2 regions of the Ensifer soli genome follow, and region 2 is predicted to be linked to the other one. Evidence: riboswitches for the same ligand, from Rfam matches in the RefSeq annotation. Region 2 holds a riboswitch; the other holds the start of a gene.
The links. Region 2 has a riboswitch for cobalamin ahead of ACEVQ6_RS07080 (aromatic ring-hydroxylating oxygenase subunit alpha). Riboswitches for the same ligand answer to the same signal wherever they lie in the genome.
Positions count from the first base shown of each region.

Region 1: another riboswitch for cobalamin. It lies ahead of ACEVQ6_RS10710 (energy-coupling factor ABC transporter permease); the one in region 2 lies ahead of ACEVQ6_RS07080 (aromatic ring-hydroxylating oxygenase subunit alpha).

Region 1 covers NZ_JBHFEI010000006.1:54,515-69,582, forward strand. Annotated here, with positions in the region: gene ACEVQ6_RS10635 (DUF1365 domain-containing protein) at 1-595, shown strand, start outside; gene ACEVQ6_RS10640 (class I SAM-dependent methyltransferase) at 645-1,898, shown strand; gene ACEVQ6_RS10645 (MFS transporter) at 1,891-3,219, shown strand; gene ACEVQ6_RS10650 (SMR family transporter) at 3,283-3,648, shown strand; gene ACEVQ6_RS10655 (SMR family transporter) at 3,635-3,961, shown strand; gene ACEVQ6_RS10660 (SDR family NAD(P)-dependent oxidoreductase) at 4,110-4,916, opposite strand; gene ACEVQ6_RS10665 (ChrR family anti-sigma-E factor) at 4,924-5,544, opposite strand; gene ACEVQ6_RS10670 (cysteine synthase A) at 5,845-6,885, shown strand; gene ACEVQ6_RS10675 (alanyl-tRNA editing protein) at 6,893-7,636, shown strand; gene sseA (3-mercaptopyruvate sulfurtransferase) at 7,715-8,575, shown strand; gene ACEVQ6_RS10685 (GNAT family N-acetyltransferase) at 8,596-9,150, shown strand; gene ACEVQ6_RS10690 (HlyU family transcriptional regulator) at 9,238-9,552, opposite strand; gene ACEVQ6_RS10695 (hypothetical protein) at 9,749-10,240, opposite strand; gene ACEVQ6_RS10700 (PDC sensor domain-containing protein) at 10,953-11,540, opposite strand; gene gpt (xanthine phosphoribosyltransferase) at 11,581-12,078, opposite strand; cobalamin riboswitch at 12,258-12,443, shown strand; gene ACEVQ6_RS10710 (energy-coupling factor ABC transporter permease) at 12,510-13,190, shown strand; RNA gene ssrS (6S RNA) at 13,324-13,481, shown strand; gene ACEVQ6_RS10720 (hypothetical protein) at 13,828-14,232, shown strand; gene ACEVQ6_RS10725 (vitamin B12-dependent ribonucleotide reductase) at 14,706-15,068, shown strand, end outside.
Region 2 covers NZ_JBHFEI010000004.1:1,118-16,185, forward strand. Annotated here, with positions in the region: gene ACEVQ6_RS07075 (DUF6656 family protein) at 165-767, opposite strand; cobalamin riboswitch at 1,102-1,303, shown strand; gene ACEVQ6_RS07080 (aromatic ring-hydroxylating oxygenase subunit alpha) at 1,433-2,677, shown strand; gene ACEVQ6_RS07085 (2Fe-2S iron-sulfur cluster-binding protein) at 2,683-3,777, shown strand; gene ACEVQ6_RS07090 (hypothetical protein) at 3,789-5,450, opposite strand; gene ACEVQ6_RS07095 (BA14K family protein) at 5,697-6,203, shown strand; gene ACEVQ6_RS07100 (transporter) at 6,287-7,276, opposite strand; gene ACEVQ6_RS07105 (acyl-CoA dehydrogenase) at 7,473-9,203, shown strand; gene ACEVQ6_RS07110 (crotonase/enoyl-CoA hydratase family protein) at 9,313-10,065, shown strand; gene ACEVQ6_RS07115 (class I SAM-dependent RNA methyltransferase) at 10,172-11,422, opposite strand; gene ACEVQ6_RS07120 (TlyA family RNA methyltransferase) at 11,419-12,168, opposite strand; gene ACEVQ6_RS07125 (hypothetical protein) at 12,237-12,488, opposite strand; gene ACEVQ6_RS07130 (methyl-accepting chemotaxis protein) at 12,821-14,776, shown strand; gene ACEVQ6_RS07135 (OpgC family protein) at 14,982-15,068, shown strand, end outside.

The DNA of each region.
Region 1 (15,068 bases), on a different contig from region 2:
CGATCCGGCGGCCCGTATCCTGCTCGTCTGCTATCCGCGGATTGCCGGATGGGTGTTCAATCCCCTCGCCGTATACCATGCCTATGACGCCCAAGGTTTGCTTCTGGCGATGATCTACGAGGTGCGCAACACTTTCGGGGAGCGCCACACCTATGTCTGTCCGGTCGTTCGCGGCGAATTGCGGCCATCGGGACTGCGCCAGACCTGCGCCAAGATCTTCCACGTGTCGCCCTTCATCGACATGGAGATGACCTACCATTTTCGCATGCTGCCGCCCGGCCGCGAGATCCGCTGGCGCATCCTCGAGACCGACCGCGAGGGACCGCTTCTCGCCGCCGCCTTTTCGGCGGTCGCGCGCCCTCTTTCGACCGGCACCATCCTGCGCCTCGTCGCGCGCATCCCGCACCTGACGTTGAAGATCGTCGCCGGCATCCACTGGGAGGCGTTGAAGATCTGGGTAAAGGGTGTTGCCTATCGGCCGCGTCCTGAACAAGGCCCGCCGACAAGCGTCTGGCGCGGGGGAAGAAGAGGCGAAATTCCGTGCGGGAACGAATCCTTGCGGGGCGATTTGAATATTGGCGAAGCCGCGGAATGACGTTATCGTTCCGTTGCGTGAGGCAATGATTGCTTGAGGGTGGAGCCTGATGAGTACAGCGGATCCGTGTCACTTCGATTTCAACAACGCCGAACCGCTTTCGGTCGAGAATATCGGCCGGGCGATTGCGGGACTGCCGGCGCGGATGCAGCTCATCATGAAAGGCCTCGTGCACATGCAGGCCGGCAAGCTGGCGATGACGCTGCCGGATGGCCGGACGCTGCTGATCGAGGGGCGCCAGCCGGGCCCCTGCGCCGCCGTGCGCCTGCACAACTGGAACCTTCCCCACCGCGCCCTGACGGGCGGCACCATCGCCGTTGCCGAAAGCTACATGGACGGCGACTGGGACAGCCCCGATGTCGGCGCCTTCCTCGAACTCTTCCTTGTCAACACGGAGATCGGCGAGAAATTCCCGAACGGCGCGCGCGGCATCCTGAGGCTGCTCGAGAAATTCCGCCACTGGATGAACGCCAATACCCGCACGGGATCGAAGCGGAACATCTCCGCCCATTACGATCTCGGCAATGCCTTCTACCGGGAGTGGCTCGACGAGACCATGACCTATTCGTCGGCGCTCTACGCGAACGGCGCGAACGACCTCGCCTCCGCCCAGACGGCGAAGTATCGGGCGCTCGCCGAGGCCGCAGGGATCGGACCGAAGGACCATGTGCTGGAGATTGGCTGCGGCTGGGGCGGCTTCGCCGAATTCGCCGCGGGCGAGATCGGCTGCAAGGTTACGGGGCTGACGATCAGCCGAGAACAGTTCGATTTCGCCACCGCGCGGATGAAGAAGGCGGGGCTCGGCGACCGGGTCGAGATCAAGTTCCAGGACTATCGCGACGAACGGGCGACCTACGACCGGATCATCTCGATCGAGATGTTCGAGGCGGTCGGCGAGAAATACTGGCCGACCTATTTCTCCAAGCTGCGCGAATGCCTGAAGCCCGGCGGACGCGCAGGCCTCCAGGTGATCACCATCAAGCCAGAGGCCTATCGCGAATACCGCTCGAATCCGGATTTCATCCAGAAATACGTCTTTCCCGGCGGCATGCTGCCGACCCGCGACCATCTGGCCGATCACGGCCGCGCCGCCGGGCTGCGGCTGACGCGGGATTTCGGCTTCGGTCTCGACTATGCCCGCACGCTGGCGGAATGGCGCGAGCGCTTCTGGGCGGTGTGGGACCGGATCCAGCCGCTCGGCTTCGACATCCGCTTCAAGCGTCTTTGGGAGTTTTACTTCTTCTATTGCGAAGCGGGCTTCCGCGCTCGCAACATCGACGTGCGCCAGGTCGTCTATGAATGACGGGAGAGCGGCCGGGAAGGCCACCGGCCGCATCCCGCTTCTTGCCTATGCCCTTCCGGCCGCGCCGCTCGCGGCCTTGGGGCTGCCCCTCTACGCGCTTGTTCCGACCTATTACACCGAGACGATCGGCCTCCCGATCGCGGCCGTCGGCTGGGTCCTGCTGGCGATCCGCCTGTTCGACGCGCTGACGGATCCGGCCACCGGCTATGTCGCCGACCGCATCGCACCGTCCTTCGGCCGGCGTCGGAGCCTTTTCGCGCTCTCGCTTCCGCTCTGCGCCCTTTCCGCCCTGATGCTCTACTGGCCGCCCGCCGATGCCGGGCTCGGCTATCTGGGCGGATGGGGGCTCGTTCTGTCGCTCGCCTTCACGCTTGCGACCGTGCCCTATTCGGCCTGGGGCGCCGAACTCCTTGCCGATTACCATGGTCGCACCGGCGTCACGGCGACGCGAGAGGCGCTGACGCTGCTCGGCACGCTGGTCGCGATCGCCCTCCCCTTCGCCATCGGTTTCGAGCAGCCCGGCTTCTCCGGACTGGCGATGCTGGGCCTGCTTATCGCGGTGCTGCTGCCGGTTTTCGGCCTGGTCGCGCTCTGGCGGGTACCCGAGCCCGCAAATGCCACGCGGGCGCCGCTGCCGCTCGGCGCCGCGCTTCGCGCGCTCGCCGCCAACCGGCCGTTCCTGCGCCTGATCGCCGCGTTCCTGCTGAACGGGCTGGCCAACGGCATCCCGGCGACGATGTTTCTCTATTTCGTTTCCGCGCGGCTTGCCCTTCCGGACTGGCGTGGGCCCCTCCTCTTTCTCTATTTCCTCTGCGGCGTCGCCGGCGTGCCGCTCGCGGTCTTCGTCGCTCGCCGTCTCGGCAAGCACCGCGCCTGGGCGCTGGCGATGATCGGCGCCTGCCTCGTCTTCGCGCTTTCGCCGCTGCTGGCACCCGGCAGCCTTGGCGGCTTCGCCGCGATCTGCGCCGTCACCGGCGTGTGTCTCGGCTTCGACCTCGCGCTCCCCGCCTCGATACAGGCCGACGTCATCGATGCGGACACGGCGGACTCCGGCGAACAGCGCAGCGGCTTCTATTTCGCCGCCTGGGGCCTTGCGACGAAGCTCGCCCTGGCGCTTTCCGCGGGGCTCGTCTTTCCCGTGCTGTCGGCAGCCGGTTTCGATCCCGCTCCTTCGGCGCAAAACGACGCGACGGCCCTTTTCTGGCTCGCCCTGCTCTACGCCTGGGTGCCGATCGCGCTGAAGGCGATGGCGATTGCGCTCATGTGGAATTTTCCTCTCGACGAGCGCGTCCAGGCGGCGCTGCGCGCCCGCATCGGCTGATCTTTACCGCGAAGAACGAAATCCCTATGAGGGAGCGTGCGCTCTCATCAAGGACGATCCCGCATGCCGAATGCCTGGGCCTATCTCGCGCTCGCCGTTGCGACAGAGGTCGCCGGGCTGACGGCGATGAAACTGTCGACGGAAAGCGGCGGCTATGCCGGCCATCTCGTCATGTATGCGGCGATCGCGCTCTCCTATGTCTTCCTGGCCCGCGCGGTGAAGACGATGTCTGTCGGCGTCGCCTATGCGATCTGGGAGGGGTCGGGGATCGCGCTCATCACGCTCGTCTCCGTGCTCGTCTTCGGCCATGTGCTGACACTGCGGGAAATGATCGGCCTTGCCATGGCCGTGGCCGGCATCCTTTGCGTCAATGCCGGCGAAATCCATGACGATGGCGCGGAAGCGGAGGCGGGCGATGGCCGGAACTGATGCCTATTTCGTCCTGGCGGTCGTCGCAGGCGTTCTCGATGTCGCCGCCAATCTCGCCTCCAGCAAATCGGACGGCTTCGCCCGTAAGGGCTGGGGCCTCGCCTCGATCGTGCTGGTGCTGGCCGCCTTCGCCTGTCTCTCGGCGGCCGTGCGCGGCATGGAACTGGCGATCGCCTATGCCGTGCTCGGCGCGACCGGAATCTTCGGCACGGCCCTCTCCGCCCGCCTTCTGTTCGGGCAGAAGTTGAGGCCGATCGGATGGTTCGGCCTCGCCCTGGTCTTCGGCGCCGTCCTCGTGCTTCATTCGGCCTGACGGTGTCCAGGATCCGGAGCGTGCCAAGCGAAGGGAGAGGCTTGCCCTGACGCGTGTCGCGATCCTTCAGATTCGCTCCTACGCTTTAAATCTATGTCTTTACGCGTGTCTTTTCGCAAAACCGCTGCACATTTTTGCGAGACAGGCTTTAGCTTCGGGCGTCCCGCGCCGGCCGCCGGTTCCAGCCGGTGGCGCGGGCGACGAGCGGGAAGTAAAGCCCGTAGGGCAGGAACCGCAGCAGCTTCAGCACGAAGGTGAAGCGGCGGGGAAAGGTGATCTCGAAGCCCGGTGCGGCCAGTCCCGCGACGATGCGGCGGGCCGCATCGGCCGGTGAGACCAGCGCCGGCATGGCGAAGCTGTTCTTCTCCGTGGCGGGCGTGTCGACGAAGCCCGGATTGACCACCTGCAGGCGGATGCCCATCCGGTCGAAATCGAACTTCAGGCTTTCGGCCATGTTGATGAGGGCGGCCTTCGTCGCGCCATAGGCGGCACTCGTCGGCAGGCCGCCATAGCCCGTGACCGAGGACACGATGGCGATCTGCCCCTTCCCGCGGGCTTTCATATGCGCCACCGCCGGTACAAGGCAATTGACCACCCCGCCGAGATTCACCGAAAACGTCGTCTCGAACGCGGTCCGATCAAGCGCCTCTCCGTCGACGGGAAGGTAGACACCGGCATTGAGCACGGCGAGCGCCAGAGAACCGTGCTCGTATTCGATCGCCGAGATCACCCGTTCCATGTCGCGCGCGTCGGTCACGTCGCCGTCGAGAACGATGATGCGCCCTGGCCCGGTCGCCTCCTGCTGAAGGGAGACGAGACGGTCGTGGCCGCGGGCCGTGACCACGACCGTGAAGCCCTCGGCCGCAAGCCGCAAAGCCAGCGCGCGGCCGATTCCGGAACTTGCCCCGGTCACCCATGCGACGCCGTGCTCCGGGCGGGCCGTGAAGCGTGTCATCGGCATGTCATCCGATCAGGTCGCCGAAGAGCTGGCGCAGCGAGCCCGTCAGGCGCAACGGCGCATCGACCACGGCGAAGGCGATGCAGGGTCGTTCGTCCTCCGCCACCGGCCGATGGTCGACCGCATCGTCGGCGACGGAAATGTCGCCGCGACCGTAGCGGCCGATGCCGTCGTTGAAGGCACCATCAAGGACGAGCGTCAGTTCGCACCCCCCATGAGTATGCTTCGGCACGGCGCGCCCGGCCCGGATCCAGATGAGGTTGACCTCGCAGCCATCCAAGGTGCCGACCTCGAATTCCTTGAAGCCCGGGATCTTGGTCTTCCACGGAACGGTGTCGAGGTCCATGCCAATGAAGGAACGGATTGCGTCCGGCAGCACGCCCGTTGCCACGGAAGCGGCGGCAGGAAGGCGAATCACGGGATCAGCCACCGCGGATGCTTTGAAGATCGCGTCGAGTTTCGCATCCCGCGCATGAAGTGCGGCCGGAGGCGTGTCCTCGAGCAACGCGCCGGCGAAGGTCTCGAGCCGCTCCACCAGGGGATGATGGGCGGCGCGGATCTGGAGATGCGCCTCCACCAGCACGCGGGCGGGCTCCGGCAGGAGGCCTGCGGCATAATACGCCATCAAAGCGTCGACGGTGTTCAGGTTGTCCCGCAATCCTCTAGTCCTCAGCCAAACGTGCACTACTTCTTCGGGGTCACGATGACTATACGCCACGTCCGCGAGGGCGGATCAATTTCTTTCCCGGATCTCCGGCTTTTTCCGCAAGACGGATATTTTTTGCCGGGCGGCGGCGGCGGGCGAAACCAAATCGCTTGTGTTTGCGACGATCAGGGCACAAAACGCACGGGTGTCGCGATCGAAGGCGCCCGCCGACGCTGCGATGCTCCGCTCGTGTCTTGTCCTTCGCATAAGGTGCCCGCCATGTCCGTCCATTCTTCCGTCATCGACGCGATCGGCAACACGCCGCTCATCCGCCTCAAGCGTGCGTCGGAGGCGACCGGCTGCACCATCCTCGGCAAGGCGGAATTCCTGAACCCCGGCCAGTCGGTCAAGGATCGCGCCGCGCTGTTCATGATCCGGGCAGCCGAGCGGGAGGGCCTCCTGAAGCCCGGCGGCGTCATCGTCGAGGGCACGGCGGGCAATACCGGCATCGGGCTGGCGCTGGTCGCGAGCGCGCTCGGCTACCGCACCGTCATCGTCATTCCGGAAACGCAGAGCCAGGAAAAGAAGGACGCCCTGAAGCTGCTCGGCGCCGAGCTTGTGGAAGTGCCGGCGGTTCCCTACCGCAACCCGAACAACTATGTGAAGCTCTCCGGCCGCCTTGCCGCCGAACTGGCTAAGACCGAGCCGAACGGCGCGATCTGGGCGAACCAGTTCGACAACACCGCCAACCGCGAGGCCCATGTCGAGACCACCGCGCCGGAGATCTGGCGCGACACCGGAGGCAAGGTCGACGGCTTCGTCTGCGCCGTCGGCTCGGGGGGAACGCTCGCGGGCGTCGCCGCCGGGCTGCGCGCGAAAAACCCGGACGTGAAGATCGCCATCGCCGATCCGGACGGCGCGGCGCTCTACAGCTACTACACGACGGGCGAATTCGCCTCGTCGGGCAATTCGATCACCGAAGGCATCGGCCAGGGTCGCGTCACCGCCAATCTCGAGGGGTTTACCCCGGACTTCGCCTACAATGTCCCCGACAGCGAGGCGCTGCCGATCGTCTTCGGTCTCGTCGCCGACGAAGGCCTCTGCGTCGGCGGCTCCTCCGGCATCAACGTGGCGGGCGCCATCCGCCTGGCACGCGATCTCGGTCCCGGACATACGATCGTGACGATCCTCTGCGACTATGGTAATCGCTACCAGTCGAAACTGTTCAACCCCGACTTCCTCGCCTCGAAGGGACTTCCCGTTCCGGCATGGCTGACGGCGAAGAGCAGGATCGTGCCGCCCTACGAATCCGCTGGATAAGCATGCCATGACCAAAGGCCCGACTGCCGCCCTCTTCCGCGACGACTTCTACCTGTCCACCGCGGAGGCCGGTGTCACGGCCCTCCACGACGACGGCACGATCGAACTCGACCAGACCTGCTTCTATGCGACCTCGGGCGGCCAGCCCGGCGACAGCGGCTTTTTCGAACGGGCCGACGGCAGCCGCATCGCGATCGCGACCACGCGGCACGGCGACAGCAAGGACGTCATCCTGCATGTGCCGGAGCCCGGCGCGCCGCCGCTTCTCCTCGGCGAACGGCTTGTGATCCATGTCGATTGGCCGCGCCGCTACCGCCTGATGCGGATGCACACGGCCTGCCACCTCCTCTCCGTCGTCTGTCCCTACCCGATCACGGGCGCGGCGGTCGGCGAGGAGGAGAGCCGCGTCGATTTCGACATGGGCGAGACGATCGACCGGCAGGCGGTGACGGCGGCGCTGATGGAGCTCGTCCACGCCAATCATCCCGTCTTCCTCACCTGGATCAGCGACGCGGATCTGGTCGCCCATCCCGACATCGTTAAGTCGAAGAACGTCCGTCCCCCGCTCGGCCTCGGACGCGTCAGCCTCGTCTGCATCGGCGAGAATTCCGCCATCGACAGCCAGCCCTGCGGCGGGACCCACGTCTCGGAGACGCAGGAAGTCGGCGCGATCCATATCGCGAAGATCGAGAAGAAGGGCAAGGAGAACCGGCGCTTCCGCATCCGCTTCGGAGCGCCGGACGGCGACTGACGGATCCGGCGTCTCGACATCGGGCCGCAACCCTCTGTTTTCACGATCGTCCCCCTACCCTTCCTTTAGGAGAGCCACTTGACCTCTACGGACACCGACAGCCGTTTCATCGTCTCGGCCGACTGGCTCGATAAGCGCCTCGGCGACGGCGCCCTGCGCATCGTCGACGCGTCCTGGTATCTGCCGGCCCAAGGGCGGGACGCCCGGGCGGAATTCGCCGCCGCCCACATCCCCGGCGCCGTCTTCTTCGACCAGGACAGGGTCGTGGATCCGGACAGCGCCCTGCCCCACACGATCCCGCCCGCCGCGCTTTTCGCCGCGGAAGCCGGGCGCCTCGGCCTCAGCGCCGACGTTCCGATCGTCGTCTATGACGGCCCGGGCTATTTCTCGGCACCCCGCGCCTGGTGGCTGTTCCGCACCATGGGTGCACGCCAGGTCTATGTCCTCGACGGCGGCTTCGACGGCTGGCGCGCCGAGGGACGTCCGGTGACGGATGCGGTTCCGGCGCCTGGTCCGGCCGTGTTCGAGGCCTCCTTCGACCACGGCGCCGTTGTCCGTTTCGAGGCGATGCGCGCCATCGTCGACGGCGGAACGCGCCAGATCGCCGATGCGCGCGGTCCCGGCCGCTTCACCGGCGCAGAGGCCGAACCACGCGCGGGCGTTCGCTCCGGCCACATGCCCGGCGCGCGCAACCTGCCCTACGCCGCCTTCTCGGAGAAGGGCCGTTTCAAGGACGCGGCACAGCTGCGCGCGGTGTTCGCCGAGGCCGGCATCGATCTCGAAAAGCCCATTGTCACCTCCTGCGGTTCGGGCGTCACCGCTGCCGTGATCACGCTGGCGCTGCAATCGCTCGGCCATACGGAAAACGGGCTCTATGACGGTTCCTGGTCGGAATGGGGTGGCCGCAGCGACACGCCCGTCGCGACGGGAACGGCATGAGCCGGGCCGTGACCAATCGCATGAGCGAGACCCCGATCGCCGTTCGCGTCACCGCGCTGGAGATGACGGCGCCGCCGAAGCAGACCCTGCCCCGGCCGGTCAACATCCAGACCGCAGTGCTGCGCGTGCCCGAGATCACACCCGCCTACTACCGCTTCCTCTACATGCAGGTCGGCCGCCGCTGGCACTGGACGGAACGGTTGCGGCTCGACGATGATGCGCTGGCGGCGCTGCTCCTCGACAAGAGGAACGACGTTACGGTGCTTTACGTCAACGGCGCGCCGGCGGGCTTCTTCGAGCTTCGCCAGGAGGACGACGGGGTGGTGGAGCTCAGCCATTTCGGCCTGATGGCCCATGCGCTGGGCCATGGCCTCGGCAAGTGGTTCCTGCTGCAGGCGCTGCTGGCCGGCTGGTCGCTGTCGCCGTCGAAAATGACGGTCACGACCAACACGCTCGACCATCCGCGCGCGCTGCAGCTTTACCAGCGATTCGGCTTTTCGCCCGTCTCGACGCGGGATGCCGAGATCGTGCCGCTCACCGATCAGGAATGGTTCGAGCTGGCACGGCGGTTGTGAGCCGCGTCGCGGTCCACGCCCGTCGTGGACCGTTTGCCTGAGCGCAGGGCTGATTCGAACGAGGCCGGGCGGCCAGCCTTCCGTCTCTCAGACCTGCCGCGTCGCGACATCGTCGGCAAAGAGCGCAGGACCACTCTGGTCGACGATCTGCCGGCCCTTGCGCAGTGCCGCGTCGGTCGCTTCCGTCTCGGACTGGAACACGTCGGCGCGGATGTAGTGGCGGGCGCGGACCGTGCCGCCGACATCCTTCTCGATGCTCCCGGCGAGGCGATACTGCCCGCCCTCGCGCATCGGCGTGGCGCGGATCACCACGTCGTTATAGGGTTCCGTTTTGCCGGACGCGGCTGCTTGCGCGCCGTCACCGCCTCCGAAGCCGAAAAGTTTCGCAAAGAATGAAGCCATGCCTTTCCTCTATCATGGCGCCGCGTGCTGTCAAAGCCTTGCGCCGCATGGACAGCCTTCCCTTCGCCGCGCCGGTAGGCTAACAACGCTTCGCCGGACGACTCGTGCCGGCGATGCGGACGTGGCGAAATCGGTAGACGCAGCAGACTTTGACTGAATTGGAGTGCCCGCGGGGAAATCCGCGGTGCAGAACCGCTCAAAGTCGGGGAACGCTAAAGGGGAGACCCAAGGCCGATCCCGAGCCAAGCCCCTTGAAGGGGAAGGTGTAGAGACTGGACGGGCGGCGCCTAAAGCCTCTTTTGGCCATGGCGAAGGGACAGTCCAGACCACGAACGCCGAACGGCGGCGGCGAAAGCCGAAGTGGTACGAAAATCTGCCTCTCTGAGAGAGTACGGGTTCGAGTCCCGTCGTCCGCACCATTTCCATTTTTAAGGTCTGTTTGACCCGTTAACGCCTTGAATGGCATGGCGATTTTCGGTGTTCTAGGACTCTGTTTCCGGCAGTATTCGATGCGGTCTGCGAAGGCCAGTCTGAGCACCTTGCTGCGTAGTGCGATATTGCCGGTTTTCCAGAGTTTCCAAGGGTTTGCGAGGAAGGTCAGGGCCGGTTCTAGCTGGTCCTCGAATTTCCCTTTCGGCTCGGCCTGATGGCCAAGCTTTTCGGCAAGCACGATCTTGCTGCGCTCCAATTCCGAGATTTTGGCCTCGTAGCTGCGGATGACGGTCGGGTTGGACGCGTCGAGGATTCGCGACAGCAGCGTCTCGATCTGCTTCTCGATGGCCGCGGCCTTGCGGCGGCAAACACGGCGCGCGTCACGGCGAACAAGATCTGCGTCGGCTGCAACCGTCAGACAAGGTCGCCGATATCGTGCTCCGGACGGTCTCGCGGGATCGATTTACGATAGCGGTTGCGGGTTTTGGTCCGGCAAGGATGATGAGCAAAACGCCTTCTGCGTCCCGTGCTCCACGGCGAGGGCAGCGGCACGCCGCAATCGGCGCAGGCGGACATGCCAAGCAGCGCAAAGTCGTCGACAATGTCGTTTCGGTGAAGCGCCTTTCCGCCTTCATCCGGGGAAAATAGAATTGGACGCCCAGTTCCTTGACGGCTTCATCGAGATCACGGTCCGCCTTAGCCGCGAATGTCTCCTTCAAGGCGCTTCACTCCCCGGTACTGGTCATCTTCAACCCGTCCAACAGTGGCTGTGACTGATGCGAGAAGGCAGGGCGGACGTTGACCTTGCTGTCATTCGGGTAAGGGTGCCAACCGCCTTGGCATTCCTCCGGTGCCAGTGAATTCTTTTGCGTCGGCGGCATCGTCTCGCGTGCCACAGGCTTCCCGTGCATCGGGTTCATCGTCTCGGGGTGCGGACCGGAACGATAGCGGACTTTACACCCCGTCGCTCAGAAGGCTTCGAGATTGATGCCGACGGTGATGGCGCCGATCGGCTGGCCGGTTTCGGGATCGGTGATGGTCAGGCTCGCCTGGACCTGATTGGCATTGGTCGAATCGTCGCGCTGCGGCTCGTCGATGAACACCGCGCCGGCGCCGACGAGATAGGTCTTCTGCCATTTCGGCTCGTCGCCCTGCCAGTAGTCGGAAGTCGGCTCGCTGACGCCGGCATTCAGCCCGCGCGCATCCATGACAATGATCTCGGTGATGAAGCCGTTCGCGTCCGCCTGCCGCTCTGCGAGAAACTGCGAGAGCGGATTGTTGCGGATGGAATCGATCAGCGGCTTCGGCCGGCCGGTGAATTCCAGCCGCCAGCGCGCATCGAGTTCATCGATGTCCGGAAAGGTCAGGTAGGAATTGCGCAGGTTGAGCGTCTTCAGCGTCGAGACGATCAGCGGATCCTCGATCCAGGGACGCACATGCGTCTCGATATAGGCGCCGACCGGAGCGACATGCGCGTCGTTGGCGCAGGCGGGAAGCGCGCTCGTGCCGGCCAGCATCAGGGGAAGCAGAAGACCCTTGAGCAGATGTCCCGGCATCCATCCCACCCCGATTGCGTGTCGGCCCCGTCCTTTCGTGTCAGCCGCGCGTGCCCTTGGCGATCGGTTCCTGATAGGTGAAGCCCATGTCCCAGGGGAAATAGATCCAGGTGTCCTGGCTGACCTCCGTCACGAAGGTATCGACGAGCGGCCGGCCCTTCGGCTTTGCGTAGACCGCGGCGAAATGGGCCTTCGGCAGGAGTTCGCGCACCTTGGCGGCGGTCTTGCCCGTGTCGGTCAGGTCGTCGATGATCAGCACGCCGACGCCGCCGTCCCGGGTGAGGTCCTCGGAAATGCCCTTCAGCACGAAGAGGTCGCCTTGCGAGACATAGTCGTGGTAGGAGGCGATACAGACCGTCTCGATCAGCCGGATGTTGAGCTCGCGGCAGATGATGGCCGCCGGCACCAAGCCGCCGCGGGTGATGCAGACCATCGCCTTCCATTCCTGGCCGTTGTCGGCCAGCCGCCAGGCAAGCGCGCGGGCATCGCGGTGGAACTGGTCCCAGGACACGGGGAAGGCTTTTTCGGGAAGAGACATGCGACCGGCTCCGGCAAGGCATCGACGACACGGGGATGAGCGCCGGTGTACAATGGTTTTCATGCGGCGACCAGTGCCCCCGCCGTTCGCCGAAGGGCGTGTCTCGTCGCCGGAGGCATCGGTCGAGGGATGTCGCCGGGTGATATTGCCGAGGCGCGCCGGGCGCGCTAGGCTCGTCCCGATGGTTCCGGGCTCCAGAAGCCGAGTCCGGATGAAAAGGGAACATGGTGCGGACGACCCTCAACGGGGCCAAGACCATGGCTGCCCCCGCAACTGTGAGCGGTGAACGACGTCCAATGGCCACTGGCAATAAAGCCGGGAAGGCGGACCGAGTGACGAACCGCGAGCCAGGAGACCTGCCATCGCGCACCGGCGGCAACGCCTTTTCTGGATCCGACCGCGCGGTGGGCGCGGACTTGGGAGTTGAAATCATGCATATCGAACCGGGCGTCGTCGACGGCGCCAAAATCGTCCTGAGCTATGCCACGGCCGCGGCCGCCTTGGGGCTGACCGCCAAGATGGCCTATGACGGCGTGCGCGACAATGGCGGCACAGGCGCGCTTCTCCTGCGCAGCGCTGTTGCGAGCGCGCTCGTCTTCTGCTTCTTCGAGGTGTTCCCGCACCATCCCGTCGGCGTTTCCGAGGTGCATCTCATCCTCGGCTCGACGCTTCTCCTGATGTTCGGCGCCGGGGCGGCGGCGATCGGTCTTGCCGCCGGCCTGCTGCTGCAGGGCCTGTTCTTCGCGCCCTTCGACCTGCCGCAATACGGCATGAACGTCACCACGCTCCTCGTGCCGCTCTGGGGCATCAGCCTCCTGGCGAAGCGGATCATCCCGGCGGGAACGGCCTATGTCGACATCGGCTATCGCCAGGCGCTGGCGCTGTCGACGGCCTATCAGGGCGGAATCGTCGCCTGGGTGGCGTTCTGGGCGCTCTATGGCCACGGCCTCGCCGCCGACAATCTCGCCTCCATCGGCTCGTTCGGCCTTGCCTATATGAGCGTGATCCTGCTGGAGCCGCTGGTCGACCTCGCCGTGCTCGCCGCCGCCAAGACGTTCGGCCGCGCGAGCCGCGGGCCGCTCTTCACCGCCCGCCTGCACCAGCCGGCCTGACCGGCAGGTGAACGCCGGGACCGGTCCTGTCGCGTTGGCCGGTCCTGTCGCCTTTTCCGGTCCGGGCGAGAATATTGCGCGTCAGGCCGTGCCATCCTCTGGCGGGCCCGGCGCTTTCCTCCTATATTATTCTCGCGGTCTGCGCTTCCCGACAGGAACCACAATCCCTGGGGCCATACTCGATCCAACGGGAGCTGTCCCTGACCAGGCCCGTGGGCCTGGACATATGGCGCCCACCTACGTTTGTAGGCACCCAGGATCGTAACTCTCCATCGGTTGCGTGGATCGCACTCCCGACATGCCGGGCGGCCGGAGTTTGGCGCACGGAGGCTGGTGTTTCCTCAAGCCTCTGTGGCGTCGCCGGATCTGTCGTTCCCGTACAGACGATTTCCTGCTGGTGCCGTCGACGTGAGCAACTGGCGCGGAGCGTCATTTCTAATCCAGGCGATGATTGCCGGAACGGAAGCAAGCACCTCCGGGCATTTTTTGGTGAGATGGTCGTAGTTCGTCGCAATCCGTCGTCCGTTCTTTCATGTGCGGAACACGCGTTTCATCTTCGTCGTCAGACCACCGCGTGAACGGCCGATGGCCTGACAGGACTCCCCCTTCTGGACTGTTTCCATGCAGGCGGACACCGATGATCGTGCCGTCGACAAGCGCGCAATTCGAGGTCTTGATCGCCCGACAGGCCATGGAGAATCCGCTCGAACAGGCTCTTTTTCGCTCGAGGGCGGAACACCGAGTTCCAGAGACCGAATTCATCCGGACGATCGCGCCAGTGGGCCCCGACACGCAGCTTCCACATCATGGCCTCGAAAAGCAGGCGATCGTCAAAAAGCCATACGGCGGGGATCGCCGCCCCGGTGGGGCAGGAGCCGGCTCAGCCGCTTCCTTTGTTGCTCGTCCAACACGAAAGACGCAAGGCGCCTCCTCTGCAAAAGGACGAGGACACCTCGGATCCGGCGTCTGGCCCGATCTTGCTTCGATCAACGGGCGATCGGTGACGCTCCATCCTGGAGTTTTCATCCACAAGAACGTGTAAAGTTTTCCCTCCCTCGACAGCGTTTTCACGGGCTCCCGCGGCCAACCGATTGAATCTGCTTGCGTCGTGTCTTCCCCGTTTTCCACAGGCCAGACCACAATATCTGGTAGGAGAAGTCGGAGGCGGAAACCATGGCTTGACCGACTCGGGCGACGGCGCGTTAATGACGCCGTAACCGTGAGAGAACGAGGCGTGCGGCCCCGGCAGCGCGCCGTCTTGCGGGCAGAGCGCGGTTGTCGTGAAGCGGCGTCCCTTCGCAAAGATGTTGAAAAATGATGGGAACGAAATCTTCACTCTCGCGTTCCATCGGCAATGACACTATATATAGTGATCTCTGCCGACATTAACACAAGATAAAGGGTCATGATGGCCCGATCCCCCGCGCGTCAGGCAGCCATTCCTCCCGGTTGCCCGGAAGCGACATGTGCCGCGCTCTCCTGCGCGCTTGACCACGAAGACGAAGGACTGAGCCGATGCATATCGAACGTCGTTTCACCAAGGCGGGACAGCCGGCCTATGCGGAGATCGAATTCCGCAAGGCGACCAGCGAGATCCGCAATCCGGACGGCTCGATCGTCTTCCGTCTGGAAAACATCGACGTCCCGGCCCAGTTCAGCCAGGTCGCGGCCGATATCCTGGCGCAGAAGTATTTCCGCAAGGCCGGCGTTCCGGCGCGTCTGAAGCGTGTCGAGGAGAACGACGTTCCCGCCTTCCTCTGGCGCTCGGTGCCGGACGAGAAGGCGCTGAAAGAGCTTCCCGAGAACGAGCGCACCGGTTCGGAGACCGATGCCCGCCAAGTCTTCGACCGGCTTGCCGGCACCTGGACCTACTGGGGC
Region 2 (15,068 bases):
CCCGCTTCATAGCGGATCGGCGGGGCGATCGGAACGGAAATCGCCGCACCTCGGCATGATCCGGCCCGAGTGAGACGGGGACCGGCCCATGATGCCGGCGAAACGGGGCGTTGAAAGCGCCGTTCCGTTTCAGGTCGATCGACCGTGCTCCCGGCGACCGGGCGTCAGAGATTGCGGATGACCTGGCGGATCTGTTCGTCCTTGGCGCCGAGCAGCAGCACGCTCTTCAGCGCCATCTTCGGATCGTGGGTGCGGAACAGGATGCCGTTGCCGCGCACGTCGCGATTTATCGTCATGTGCTGCGTCTCCGCGTCGAGACGGATCGCGACGGCGAAGTACATCCGCCCATAGCCGATGTTGATGTTCTCGAAGAACACCTCCGACTCGCCGATGTCGGAGAAGAAATTGGCGATGTAGAAGGCCCAGCCGACATTCTTGAAATCGGCGAATTCGCTCTGGGACGCGGTGATATGGCAATAGCCGAGATGGGGGCTGCCGTCGATCGTCCGGTGGAAGAGAAGCTTCGGAAACTGGATCGAGCGGTGGAAGCCGTTGATGCGCTCATGCGTCGTCTCGCCGGCGACGGCGAGCTTCTTGCCGGTGCGCTCGGCCACTTCCTCATAGGTGAGGTAGCGCCGCTTTTCCTGGTCCCAGTCCTCGCGCCAGCGACGGATGCGGCCCGTGCGCAGGAATTCCGTATGGAACGCCGGCTTCAGCGCCGGTTCCTTCGGCTTGGTCGGGGCATCGAAGTAACGAAGCTTTTCCATGGTCGGTCCGGAACGCTTTATCCTGATCGAACTCTTAAGCCTGCGGCGGCATGTTACCGCGCCCGGATTAACGAGTCGTTACGCCATTCTGGCGGGCGAAGGGTGTGCGAAACTTGACGCGTGACGGAAGGGGCCGGTGTCGCATTCCGGCAGGGCGTCGCAGCGCCCCGGCCGCGAACGGCGCGAGAAGCGGCACCTGCCGAAAGTTTAAGCCATGTTTCTGATTCGAAACGGGAAAATCTTCTCATTCGGCGAAGTTGCCGGATTCGGTGCGCTGTCGCCTTTCTCAAATCCGATGTCGCTTCGAGGCGCAGGCAGGCGCACGATTTCGCATTAGATGGATGCATCTCACGGTGCCGCCCTCGGCTGAGGGCGGAGAATTGGGAAGCCGGTCGAAACCCGGCGCTGCCCCCGCAACGGTGGTGGAGCGATGTCGCGGCGGATGCCACTGGGAGGAGCCCGGGAAGGCGCCGCGACCGTCCTTTTCAAGAGGACGGCTCCTGAGCCCGGAAACCAGCCTTGAGGTATGAGCTGTTGCAACGGGCTGCGGAGGGCGGCCGGGTTACGGAACCTTGACGACCGGCCGGTCATTCCGCCGGCGGTTCCCGCCCGCATGCGTCCTTCCATCCCCGACACCAATGGGCAGGCGCCCGAAGGACGTGACCATGGATACCCGCAGCGAAATGGTGCGCCGGTTGAAGAACCGCCGCGCCGGCTACAGCCTCGACCAGGCCTTCTACATCGATCCGGATGTCTACAAGGTCGATCTGGACACGATCTGGTATCGCGACTGGCTGTTCATCGGCCATGACTGCGAGATCCCGCGCGCCGGCAACTATTTCACCGTCCAGGTCGGCGACTACCCGGTCGTCGTCACCCGCGACCGCAAGGGCACGATCCGGGCGCTGCACAATTCCTGCCGCCATCGCGGCTCGCGCGTCTGCAGCCAGCAGAAAGGCGCCTCCGCCAAGCTGGTCTGTCCCTACCACCAGTGGACCTACGAGCTCGACGGCACGCTGCTCTTCGCCCGCCACATGGCCGACGATTTCGACCCGGCCGCCCACAGCCTGAAGCCCGTCGCCTGCGAGGTGGTCGGCGGCTACATCTTCATCAGCCTCGCCGACGAGCCGATGGATTTCCAGCCGATCCGCGACCTGGTGACGCCCTATCTCTCCCGCCACCGCCTGAGCGACGCCAAGGTCGCCTTCGAAAGCACCATCGTCGAGAAGGGCAACTGGAAGCTCGTCTGGGAGAACAACCGCGAGTGCTACCACTGCGCCGCCAACCATCCCGAGCTTTGCCGCACCTATCCGGAAGCGCCGACGGCGACCGGCGTGCAAGGGGCGAAGGACGATCCGGTCATCGCCGCCCACTGGGCGAAATGCGAGGCCGAGGGCCTGCCGAGCGAGTTCAAGATGGACCCATCCGGCCAGTTCCGTATCGCCCGCATGCCGCTGATCGAAGGCGCCGAGAGCTACACCATGTCGGGAAGGCGCGCCGTGCGCAGACCGCTGTCGGACGACGTCACCGCCAGTGAGATCGGCACGCTGCTGCTCTTCCATTATCCCGGCACCTGGAATCACGTCCTCGCCGACCACGCCGTCACCTTCCGCGTGCTGCCGATCGGTCCGGAACTGACGCAGGTGACGACCAAATGGCTGGTGCACAAGGATGCGGTCGAGGGCGTCGACTATCAGATCGACGAACTCATCCACGTCTGGACCGAGACCAACGACCAGGACCGCCGCATCGTCGAGGAAAACGCCTTCGGCATCCGCTCGCCCGCCTATCAGCCCGGCCCCTATTCCCCGGTCGACGAAGGCGGCGTGATGCAGTTCGTCGACTGGTACGCGACCTTCATGCTGAACCGTCTGCAGGGCGCCAAGGCCCCGCTCGTGCGCGTGGCCTGACCGCGATGAGCGCCGCCGCATCCTTCCGCCATCTCGACGAACTGCATCCCTGGAACGACCGCCAGCAGATGCTCGAATGCATCTCCGTCACCGCCGAGACGGCGGATGTCATGACCTTCGCCTTCCGGTCGGAGCGGCCCGGCTGGTTCCGCTACCTGCCGGGCCAGTTCGTCACGCTCGAACTGCCGGTCGGCCCGGAGCCTGTGATGCGCACCTACACGCTCTCCTCCAGCCCGTCGCGGCCCTTCTCCATCGCGGTCACCGTCAAGGCGCAGAACAACAGCATCGGCACGCGCTGGATGTTCGACACTCTGAGGCCGGGCATGAGGCTGAAGGCCTTCGGCCCGCTCGGCGATTTCAGCTTCGTGCGTCACCCGGGCGAAAAATACCTGTTCATCTCGGCCGGCTCCGGCGTGACGCCGATGATGTCGATGACGCGCTGGATGGCGGATTCGGCGCCGCTTTCCGACGTCGCCTTCGTCTCCTGCGCAAGGCGGCCCGACGATCTCCTCTTTCGCGCCGAACTCGAGGTGCTTTCCGGGCAGATGCCGAACATGGCGCTCGGCTTCATCGTCGAGGGCCATGCGCCGCGCGACGGCTGGCACGGTCTTCGCGGCCGCATCGACGCGACGAAGCTCGCGCTGCTGAGCCCCGACTTCCGCGAGCGCACCGTCTTCTGCTGCGGCCCGGAACCGTTCATGCGCGGCGTGCGCGCGGTGCTCGAGGCGGCCGGCTTCGACATGGCCCGCTATCACGAGGAGAGTTTTCAGCCGGCATGCGCGCCGGATCCGGCCGAGCTTGCCGCCCGCGCCGGCGCGGCCGGGCAGGAACAGGCCGGGACGGCCACGATCACCTTCGCGCTCTCCGGCAAGGACGCCGCCTGTCTGCCGGGCCAGACCGTGCTCCAGACGGCGCGCGCCGCCGGTGTCCGTATCGGTGCGGCCTGCGAGAGCGGGCTTTGCGGCACCTGCCGGGTGATGAAGATTTCCGGCGAGGTCGAGATGAACCACAATGGCGGCATCCTCGACGACGAGATCGAGGAGGGCTATATCCTCGCCTGCTGCTCGCGCCCGCGCGGCGACGTGCAGATCGAAGCGTAGGCGGCGGGTTTTTAGAACCAGAAGTCGCCGGCGTCGAGGTCCTTGAGCGCCACGTTCTGCAGGAGGATGCTGTCGCCGTTGAGCCCGTTGATCAGGATGTCGGCCCCCTTGACCGTGAGGTGGTCGGCCTTGAGGTCGTTAAAGTCGGTGATGCTCGCAAGGCCGGTGAGGTCGAGCACGTCGTGCAGGGCGCCCTTCGCCCTGAAGTCGGTGATCGTGTCGCGGCCGTGGCCGGTCGCGAAGACGAAGGTGTCGACGCCCTTGCCGCCGGTCAGCGTGTCGTTGCCGCGATGGCCGACGAGGACGTCGTTGCCGGCGCCGCCGTCGAGGCGATTGGCGGCATTGTTGCCCTCGATGCGGTTGGCGGATGCGTTGCCCGTCCCGTCGATTTTCCTGGCGCCGAAGAGGAAGAGCTGCTCGATATTGTCGGCAAGCACGTGGCTCGCCGAGGACTTGACGACATCGTTGCCGCCGCCGCGCAATTCGACGATCGTCACCGCATTGCCGTTCAGCACGTAGACGTCGTCGCCCTTGCCGCCCCGGACCGTGCCGGTGATCGCGCCGGTGTTCTCCAGATAGTCGTTGCCGGCGCCGAGGTCGATATGGCCCCTGATCGTCCCGGTGTTGACCACCGACTGGCTGCCGGCGCCGCCGAGGACGGCGGTCTTCACCGCCTCGATCAGGCCGTTGTTCTGCAGCGCCGCCGCCGTCGCCTTGGCGAGATCGACCGTGGCGCGGCTCGCAAGCGTGCCGGCGAGCGTGCCGTAATTGGCAAGCGATGCACCGTCGCCCGTCACGCTCATCGCGCTTCCGGCGGAAATCGTCTGGTTGTTGCGCAGAATCACGCCGTCGGCCGAGACGACGATGGCGACGGCCTTCGTGTCGATGCCGCCGTCATTGGTGACGATCGTATCGTCGCCGGTCACCGTAATACCGGCGCGCTTTGCCGAGATCGTGCCGTTGTTGGTGATGATCGCCGTATCGCCGGTGACGGAGAGCCCGCGATCGTTGAGCGACTGGATCAGCCCGTTGTTGGTGACGGTCGCGCCCTCGCCGGTGACGCTGACGGCAAGGGCCGCCGCCTTCGCCGTGCCGTTGTTGGTGACGATCGCGCGGTCGCCGCGCGACAGGATCGCCGCCCCCTTCGAGGCCTCGGCGAGGCCGTTGTTGGTGGCGATGATCGCGGCGCCGGTCAGCACCAGCGCATTGCCGAAGGCGGTGACGGTGCCGTTGTTGGTGACGACCGAACTGTCGCCCGAGGCGGAGATGCCGGCCGTGCCGCCGGCCGAGATCGCGCCGCTGTTGGTGATCCGCGTCGTCGCGCTGGCGGTCACGCCGACGAGGCGCGCGCCGATCTCGCCCTCGTTGACGAGGCTGAGGCCGGTGCTGGCGATGCGGATGCCGTCGCCGCCGCTGCCGATCCGGCCCTCGTCGCCGATGGTGATGCGGTTGCCGCTCGATGCCGTGCCGGCCGTGCCGAAGTCGATCGCCGGTCCTCCGGTCGATTGCAGCGTGCCGTGGATGTCGAAGCTGCGGTTCGCCGCGCCGCCTGTTGCGACGATCGAGGCGCCGCCGGTCGAAACCGTCACACCGGCATCGACGATAAAGGCGTCGCCCGCCTCCAGCGCCGTCACGGCCGTGGTCGTGCTGGCATCGATCTCGTATGTCGCCATTGCCTCTGCCTTCATCGCAGGTTCAGGTGCGGACCGCATGATCGGCCGCATCGGGGATGTATTCATTCCATCGACGGCGACACTAAGGCGGTGTGCCTTTTCCGGCGGTTAACGCGCGTGCGACACGAGGCGCTTCTTGCCGGATGGTTAAGCCTTCGCTGACGTTTCTCCCCGGAACAAAGCGACGTCTCCCGCGTTGAGGCGCCAGGGACGAAACATCGCATTTGACCTCAGAAGGAGGAAGACATGTCTCTCTTTAGAAACAAGTTTACGGTGGCGGCTCTGGCGGCGCTGCTGATCGGTACGTCGGTCGCGCCTTCCCAGGCCTTCACGCCCGTCCCGGCCGCGGCGGAACGCAGCTCCGACATCCAGCAGGTCCAGGCGCGCGAATCCTGGCGCGACCGCGACGGCCGCCGCTGGAGCAATGTCGACCGCGAGGTCTGGCGCAAGCGCGGCTACCATCGCCGCGGCAACGCCTACTATTACAATGGCCATCGCGGCTATCGCTACGCGCGTCCAGGCTACCGCCGCCACAACGACGCCTGGTTCCCGCTGGCGGCCTTCGGCGCCGGCGCGATCATCGGCGGTGCGCTCGCCGACCGGCCGCGCGTCTATGTCGATCCGCCGGTGCGCCGCGTCGGCAACTCCCATGTCGAGTGGTGCATGAACCGCTATCGCACCTATCGCGCGTCGGACAATTCCTACGTGCCGCGCGCCGGCTACCGCGCCCAGTGCGTCTCGCCCTACAGCTAAGACGCCGGGATCTTCACTCTATCGGGCCGGAGGGCATCCCTCCGGCCTTTTCGCGTCCGGAGCGCCGCACCTGACACTATTTCCTAGAGGATACCGATCCGTTTCAGGATCATCCAGGCGAGCCCCATCGAGGCGAGGATGAAGGCGAAGGCGGCGACGGTGCCGCTTCCGTCGGAGAAGGGCAGGCCGCCCGTGTTCATGCCGAAAAAGCCGGTGACGAGCGTCGGCGGCAGTAGGAAGGCGGTCATCAGCGACAGGATGTAGAGGTGGCGGTTGGTCTCCGAGGAGAGCTTGCTGTCGATCTCCTCATGCAGGAGGCGGGCGCGCTCCTGCAGGGCGAAGACGTCGCGGTCGACGGTGTCGAGCCGGTCGTAGAGCCGTTCCGCCACCTCGATCACGCCGGGCGGCACCTCGTCCTCGTCGGAGGCGGCGGCCCGGCGCAGCAGCGCCATCAGCGTGCGCAGGTGGCGATGCAGGCGCACGGCGGTGCGCCTCAGCGGCGCCAGCCCCGGCTGCAGCTTGTGGACGGCCTCGCCATAGACGTCCTCCTCGATGACGTTCAGTTCCTGCGTCATCTCCACGACCAGCGAGATCAGCGTGCGCTGGAATTCGACCACCATCAGCTCGAACAGCTCGATCGGGTTGCGGCAGCGGGCATTCTTCTCGATCGCCGCGCGCACCCGGTCGATCGAGCGCAAGGGATGCAGCCGCGTCGTGACGATGATCCGGTCGGTGACGGCGAAATGCATCCAGCCGATCGTATCGGTGACGCTGTCGAAGGTGCGTTCGAAATCGACGAGCGTGCCGTGCAGCATGTCGTCCTGCACGGTGATCGCGGCTTGGGTGTCGTGGCTGGTCAGCGTCGTCGCCGCCGCCGCCGGCAGGCCGGGGATGCGGGCGATCAGCGCCGGCACGCGCGCATCGCTCAGGGCGAGATGCAGCCACAGCCAGCCCTCGCCCGTAAACAGATCGTTGATAGAGGCGTCGTGCGGCACGCGGATGCAGCGGTTCTCGCCCGGGATCACCCGGCAGGCCCAGACGAAACCGGGAATCTCCGTCGAAATCAGGTTCATGCTGTCCAACATCGCGAGAGGGAAGGTCGAGCGCCCGCCGGGGCGGCGCGCCTTGCCTGTTGTAGCGTCCCGGCCGTTCCCGGCAATTCCATCGCCATAGGCGGGCTTGATGACAGTTTTGCTAAAGGCGCGCCTGCGACCTTGCCGTTTTCGCCGGATTCGCTCAGCATCGGCGCCGCAATCAGGGAGGTGAGGGATGTATACTGCGCCGGTCGGGGAGATCCTGTTCACGCTTCAGCATGTCGCCGGCATGGCGGGCGACGGCTCCGATCCGCTCGACGAGACGCTTGCGGCGGCGATCCTGACCGAGGCCGGCCGGTTCGCGAGCAACGAGATCGCGCCGCTGGCGGCGACGGGCGACCGGGCCGGCGCGACGCTTGCCGACGGCGTGGTCACCGCCCCGCCCGGCTGGGCGGCCCTCTACCGCGCCTGGGCGGCGGCGGGCTGGAACGGGCTCGGCGCGCCGGAAGCCCATGGCGGGCAGGGGCTGCCGCATCGGCTGCATGTCGCGGCGATGGAGATGTGGAACTCCGGATCGATGGCCTTCGCGCTGGCGCCGATCCTGACCACCGGCGCGATCGAGGCGATCGACCGCCATGCGACGGACGCTTTGAAGGCGCTCTATCTGCCGAAGATGGTCTCCGGCGAATGGACCGGGACGATGAACCTGACCGAGCCGCAGGCCGGTTCCGACCTCGGCGCGCTCTCGGCACGGGCCGAGCGCCGCACCGACGGCAGCTACCGCCTCTTCGGCCAGAAGATCTTCATCACCTGGGGCGAGCACGACCTGACGGAGAACATCGTCCATCTGGTGCTCGCCCGCCTGCCGGACGCGCCGGAGGGCACGCGCGGCATCTCGCTCTTCCTCGTGCCGAAGTTCCTGCCCAACGCGGAGGGCCGGCCGGGCGCGCGCAACGATCTTTTCTGCCACGCGATCGAGCGCAAGCTCGGTATCCACGGCTCGCCCACCTGCACGATGATCTTCGGCGACGGCCGCTTCGGCGCGGAGAAGGGCGCGGTCGGCTATCTCGTCGGCGAGGAGCATCGCGGCCTTGCCTGCATGTTCACGATGATGAACAACGCCCGCCTCACCGTCGGCACGCAAGGGGTGGCGATCGCGGAGGTCGCGACGCAGAAAGCGCTCGCCTATGCCCGCGAGCGCCGCCAGGGCCGGGCCGGCGGGGAAAAGGGCGGGCCGATGAGCCCGATCGTCGCCCATCCCGACATCGCCCGCACGCTTCTCCTGATGAAGGCGCTGACGCAGGGCGCGCGGGCCATCACCTATGCCTGCGCCGATGCCATCGACCGCGCCGGCACGGAAACGGGCGACAGGGCGCGCTTCTGGCAGGGCCGCGCCGGCCTCATGACGCCGATCGCCAAGGCCTTTGCCACCGATGTCGGCGTCGACGTCGCCTCGATGGGCATTCAGGTGCATGGCGGGATGGGCTTCATCGAGGAGACGGGCGCGGCCCGGCTCTACCGCGACGCGCGGATCGCGCCGATCTACGAGGGCACCAACGGCATCCAGGCGATCGACCTCGTCACCCGCAAGCTTACGCTCGAAGGAGGCGGGCATGTCCGCGATTTCATCGCCGGGCTCGCCGGTGCGGCGGGGGAGGGCAGGCTCGGCGAGGCGGTGCGGGCGCTGTCGGACGCGACGGAACACCTGCTTGCGCTCCAGGCCGCCGGCCGGCCGGAGGAGGCGCTCGCCGTCGCTACACCCTATCTGCGCCTCTTCGGACTGGTGCTGAGCGGCGTCTATCTCACCCGCGGCGGTTCGGTCGATGCCGGCGACGGGCGGCAGGCGGAGCGGCAGGCACTCGCCCGCTTTGCCGTCGACTGGCTGCTGCCGGAAACCTCGGCCTTGCGCGCGGTGGTCACCGGCGGCGCCGGCAGCCTCGATGCCGCGCGCTTCCTGCTGGCCTAGGGTCCGCCGGGTTCATTGCGAACCGGACGGCCCTCCGCTCTTTCGTTGACGTTTGCCTTTCGGGGATAACCGGATGAAACGTATCCCCCACACACTCCAGGAGACGATGATGACCGATGCGATCCTCGTCGAACGGGCGGAGGCGCTGCCCGGCGTGCAGCTCATCCGCCTCAACCGTCCGCAGAAGAAGAACGCCATCACCCGCGCCATGTATGCCGCGATGACGGCGGCGCTGCGGGAGGCCTGCGACGATGCCACGGTCCGCGTCACCGCCATCCTCGGGCATGCGGGCTGCTTTTCCGCCGGCAACGACATGGCGGATTTCATGGCGGCCGCGTCGCACGGCGATCTCGGCGCCGAGGTGATCGAGTTCCTGCGGGTGCTCGCCCGCCACGACAAGCCGCTCGTCTCCGGCGTCGACGGTCTCGCGATCGGCATCGGCGCGACGCTGCATCTGCATTGCGACATGACGATCGCCTCGGCGCGCTCGGTGTTCCGCACGCCCTTCACCGATCTCGGCCTCGTTCCGGAAGCCGGATCGAGCCTGATCCTGCCGCAGATCGCCGGCCACCAGCGTGCCTTCGCCATGCTCGCCGCCGGCGAGCCCTTTTCCGGGAGAGAGGCGTTCGACGCCGGCATCGTCTGGCGGATCGTCGAGCCGGACGGGGTGGAGGAGGAAACGCTGGCGCTCGCGGCACGGCTTTCGGCCAAGCCGGCCGAGGCGCTGCGCCTCGCGCGGCGGCTGATCAGGGGCGAACCGCAGGAGCGGCTCGCCCGCATCGATGCCGAGGCCGCGCATTTCGCCGAGCGGCTGCGCTCGCCGGAGGCGAAGGCCGCCTTCGCCGCCTTCCTTGCGCGCTGACGCCCGTCGCGATCGCTCCGATCCGCTCGTATGTTTCAGATCCCCGTTTCTGCGCATGTCCTTACGCAAAACAGCGGCGCACGTTTTCCGGGACATGCTTCGGGGCTCATCTCTCGAGCAGCGCCACCGCCTCGACATGGGCCGACCAGAGGAACTGGTCGATCGGCGTCACGGAGCGGATGGCATAGCCGGTCTCGGTGAGGATCTTCAGGTCGCGGGCGAGCGTCACCGGATTGCAGGAGACGGCGGCGACGCGCCGCACGCCGGATTTCGCCAGCTCGCGCATCTGCGCTTCCGCCCCCGCGCGCGGCGGATCGAAGACCACCGCGTCGTAGACCTTGAGCTCGGAGGTCATCAGCGGCCGGCGGAAGAGGTCGCGCTTTTCCACCGTGACCGGCTTCAGCCCCTGCATGTTGCGCGCCGCGTGGTCGAGTGCGGCCAGGGCCGGCCCGTCGCCCTCGACCGCATGGACGCGGCCGATCCGCGCCAGCCTGAGGGCGAAGGTGCCGCTGCCGGCGAAGAGGTCGGCGATGCGCTTCGCCTTGCCGACATGGCCGAGCACGATCTCCGCCATCGCCTCTTCCGCCGCGCGCGTCGCCTGGACGAAGCCGCCCGGCGGCGGGCTGACCGGAACGCCGCCGAAGTCCAGCACCGGCCGCACCGGCTCGACGACGATTTCGGCATTGAGCGTGACGCGGGCGATGCCGCGCGCGGCAAGCGTCGCCGTCACCGTCGCCCGGCGCTGCCGGTCGTCGATCGCCTTGATGCCCTCGAAGGCGAGGTCGAGCCCCGTCATCGTCTCCAGCACGGTGACGCGGAAGGGCTCGGCATTGACGGCGATCGCCGCCGCGATGGCGCGGATCGCGGCGAGCTTTCCGACGATGCCGTCGCTGGCGATCGGACAGTCCGAGACGGCGACGATATGGTGGCTCTGGGCCTGGTTGTAGCCGAGGAGAAGGCCGCGCTCGGTGCGCCGCGCCGTCAGGGTGACGCGGCGGCGTTCGCGGGGACCGCAGGGCAGGAGCGCCGCGACGGGCGCGTCGAGCCCCCTGGCCGAAAGCGCGTCCACGACGAGCGAACGCTTGAAATCCCTGTAGAGCCGGTCGCCGGCATGCTGCAGCGCGCAGCCGCCGCAGGTGCCGTTCTCGCCGTCCGGCCCGAAATGCGGGCAGGGTGGCGCAACCCGCTCGGGCGAGGACTGGCGCAGCGAGATCAGCGTGCCGTGGCCCTTGCTGACGGCGGCGGCGACCGTCTCGCCCGGCAGAGTGAACGGCACATGCACCGGCCCGTCGGCCCCCCGCGCCACGCCGTCGCCGCCATGGCCGAGCGCCTCGATCGCCAGCGTCTCGCCGCTCATGGCTTCCTCCCCGCCAGAAGGAATTCGACATTGCCGTCGCCGCCCGCGATCGGCGAGGGGATGAGGCCGAGGATGATCCAGCCCATGTCGTCGCGAAGCCAGCGCTCCAGTTCGGCCGCGACCGCGGGCGCGCTTTCCGGGTCCTTCAGGAGCCCCGCCTTGCTGATCGCCTCGCGCCCGGCCTCGAATTGCGGCTTCACCAGAAGCACGGCTTGCGCGCCGGGGGGCGCGAGATCGAGCGCTGGCGCCAGCGCCAGCTTCAGCGAGATGAAGGACACGTCCGAGACGATGAAGCGGATGTCGCGCCCGCCGAGATGGCTTTCGTCCAGCGTGCGCGCGTTCAGTCCCTCGATGCTCGTCACCCGCGGATCGGCTTCGAGGCGCGGATGGAACTGCCCGTGGCCGACATCGATGGCGAGCACATGGGCCGCCCCCCGTTCGAGGAGCACGTCGGTGAAGCCCCCGGTCGAGGCGCCGACGTCGAGACAGTCGCGCCCGGCCGGATCGAGGCCGAAATGATCGAGCGCCGCGACGAGCTTCAGCGCCGCGCGCGAGACATAGGCCTGGGCGGGGTCGTCGATGGTGATCTCGGCGTCCGTCGCGACGTTGACGCTTGGCTTGGTCACGAGCCTGCCGTCGAGGCGGACGGTGCCGCGCTGGATCGCGTCGCGCGCCCGCGCGCGGCTGGCGACGAGGCCGCGTTCGAGGAGAAGCTGGTCGAGGCGAAGGGTCTGGTCCTTGGTCATCGCCCGTCATGGCGCGTCGGCCGCCGGAAGGCAAGGGGCGGCGCGCCTTTGCGCCGCCAGGCGGTGGGCTACCAGACGATGCGGCCGTTGAAGCGGGCCGGCTGCCGGCCGTCGACCAGCCGGTCGAGATCGCTCGGCGCGCTGCCGGCGAGGCGCTGGGGACCCGCTGCCGACAGGCCGCCGCGCAGCTCCGGCAGCTTCTTCTGCAGGATCGCGATCGCCGCCTTCTCGACCGCCGGATCGTGGCGCGGACGCTCTTCGGCGCCGGCGCGGGCGGCGAGGGAGCCGGCAATGAGGATGGCGATGACGATGGGCTTCATGGCAGGCTGTCCGCAAGGTTCGACGTCAGGTGGAAACTAGCGGGTCCGGGTTGCGGAACGACCAAGGAGCGTGGTTAGCGGGGCGAGAAGACTTTGGGTTGAGATTTTCTCAACGGCATTCTGGGCGGGGCACCGCTTCGCATAAGTTTTGTTCAGTTTTTGATCAATTTAGCACTAAATTAAGACGGGTGCGGGACAGTCGCTGCGGCGCCTCCGCGCCCGTCGGCGATGCTGCCGGTGTCCCGCCTCCGCGATGCCATGACGACGTCTCCGGATGGACGAGCCGCAAGGCTTTCAGAAGATGGCCTGCCGATCTTTGCCGGAGCTGACTGATGTCGAGACCCAAGATTAAAACCGCCCTGACGGGCATTTTCGCGATCACGGCCTTCGCCGTGGCGACCTTGTCGTGGTTCGCCCTGTCCGGATTGCAGGCGCTGAACGCCAATACCGAGACGATCGCCACCAACAGCATGCCGAGCCTGGCCGCCGCGCGCCAGATCGACACCGCGCTGATGGGCGAGCGCTACGCCTATGCGCGCCACATCCTCGCCGTCGACAAGCTCCAGATGACCAATGCCGATGTACTGGTCGACCAGCAGATCGCCGCGGCCAGGAAGGCGATCGCCGACTACGAGGCGCTGATCTCGTCGGAGGAGGAGCGGGCCCTCTACGAGGAGATCAAGACCAGCGTCGCCGAATACGGCAAGCTCGGCAAGGAGATGGTCGATCTGTCGAAGGACAACGGCAAGGAATTCGCCAAGGCGCTGTTCGACCGCGACATGACCACCCTGTCGACCAAGATGAGCGATCTCGTAGGCCAGCTCGTGGTCATCAACACGACGGCGGCGGAAGCCGCCCATCAGGCCAGCATCGAGACCTATAACGGCGCCTTCGTCAAGATTTCGGCGATGATCGGCCTCGCCGTCGTCGTCCTTCTCGGCTCGATCCTCTTCGTGCTGCGCGGCATCGCCCGGCCGATCCAGTCGATCACGGCGGCGATGACCCAACTGGCGCAGGGCGACACGACGTCGGCGGTGCCTTTCGCCGGGCGCCGGGACGAGATCGGCGAGATGGCCAGCGCCGTCGAGGTCTTCCGCCAGGCGGCGATCGCCAACCATCAGCTCGAGGAAGAGGCGGCGGAAGCGCGCCGTCGCGCCGAGGAAGAGCGTGGCCGGCTGCAGGCGGATGCCGAGCAGGCGGCGCAGGTCCGCCTGCAGCAGGCGACCGCCGGCCTCGCCGGAGGCTTACGCCGCCTTGCCGCCGGCGACCTCGCCTTCACCCTCGACGAGCCCTTCGCCCCGGATTTCGAGCAGCTCCGCCACGACCTGAACGCCGCCGTCACCCAGCTCGGCGAGACGCTGCGCTCCGTCGCCGGCGCCACCTCCGAGATCGACAGCGGATCGCGTGAGATCAGCCGCAGCGCCGACGACCTGTCGCGCCGCACCGAGCAGCAGGCAGCCTCGCTCGAAGAGACCGCCGCCGCCCTCGACGAGATCACCGCCAACGTCTCGAACTCCTCCAAGCGCGCCGACGAGGCCCGTCACGTGGCGGTCCAGGCCAATGCCAGCGCCTCCCAGTCCGGCGCCGTCGTCGCCAATGCCGTCGACGCGATGCAGCGGATCGAACAGTCGTCGAGCCAGATCTCCAACATCATCGGCGTCATCGACGAGATCGCCTTCCAGACCAACCTCCTCGCGCTCAATGCCGGCGTCGAGGCGGCGCGGGCGGGCGATGCCGGCAAGGGTTTCGCCGTCGTCGCCCAGGAGGTGCGGGAACTGGCGCAGCGCTCGGCCCAGGCGGCCAAGGAGATCAAGGACCTCATCCGCAACTCCTCGAGCGAGGTGCAGAACGGCGTCCGGCTCGTGCGCGACACCGGCGAGGCGCTGAAGACGATCGAGGGCTTCGTCGTCACCATCAACCAGCATATGGACGCGATCGCCACCTCGGCCCGCGAGCAGTCGGTCGGCCTCGCCGAGGTCAACACCGCCGTCAACCAGATGGACCAAGTGACCCAGCAGAACGCGGCGATGGTGGAAGAGACCAATGCGGCGAGCGCCACGCTCGCCACCGAAAGCGGCCGCCTGCGCGCGCTGATTTCGCAGTTCAATCTCGGCACGGCGCAGGAACAGGCCGGTGCCCTGCGCCAGACGGCGGCGCGCATGGCGAGTGCCGTCCGCCCCGCGGCGCCGGCAAAGTCGCGCGCCGCAGCAAGTCCCCCCGCAGGCCGCCCGGCGCCCGCCAGCCGCGGCAACACCGCCTTGAAGGAAGACGACTGGACCGAATTCTGATCGGCCCGGGGCCGCTCCACAGCCGTCCATCCCCGACATCCCGCCGCGTCCACGGCGGGATGTCGCATTTCGTGGCATCTCCTTCAGCAAATCCTGAAATTCGTTCAAGTTGTCGCGATCGCGCTGAGACTTTCTTTGCCGCGGCGCGGTAGGCTTCGTCCTCAATGACGGACCGCGCGGCGCCGCGATCTTGGAGACACGGCCGATGGCGAAAGAGCGGGAAAACCGGATCGACCTGCTGCGGGGGCTCTCGCTCCTGCTGATCTTCGTCGGCCACGCCAATTTCACCTTT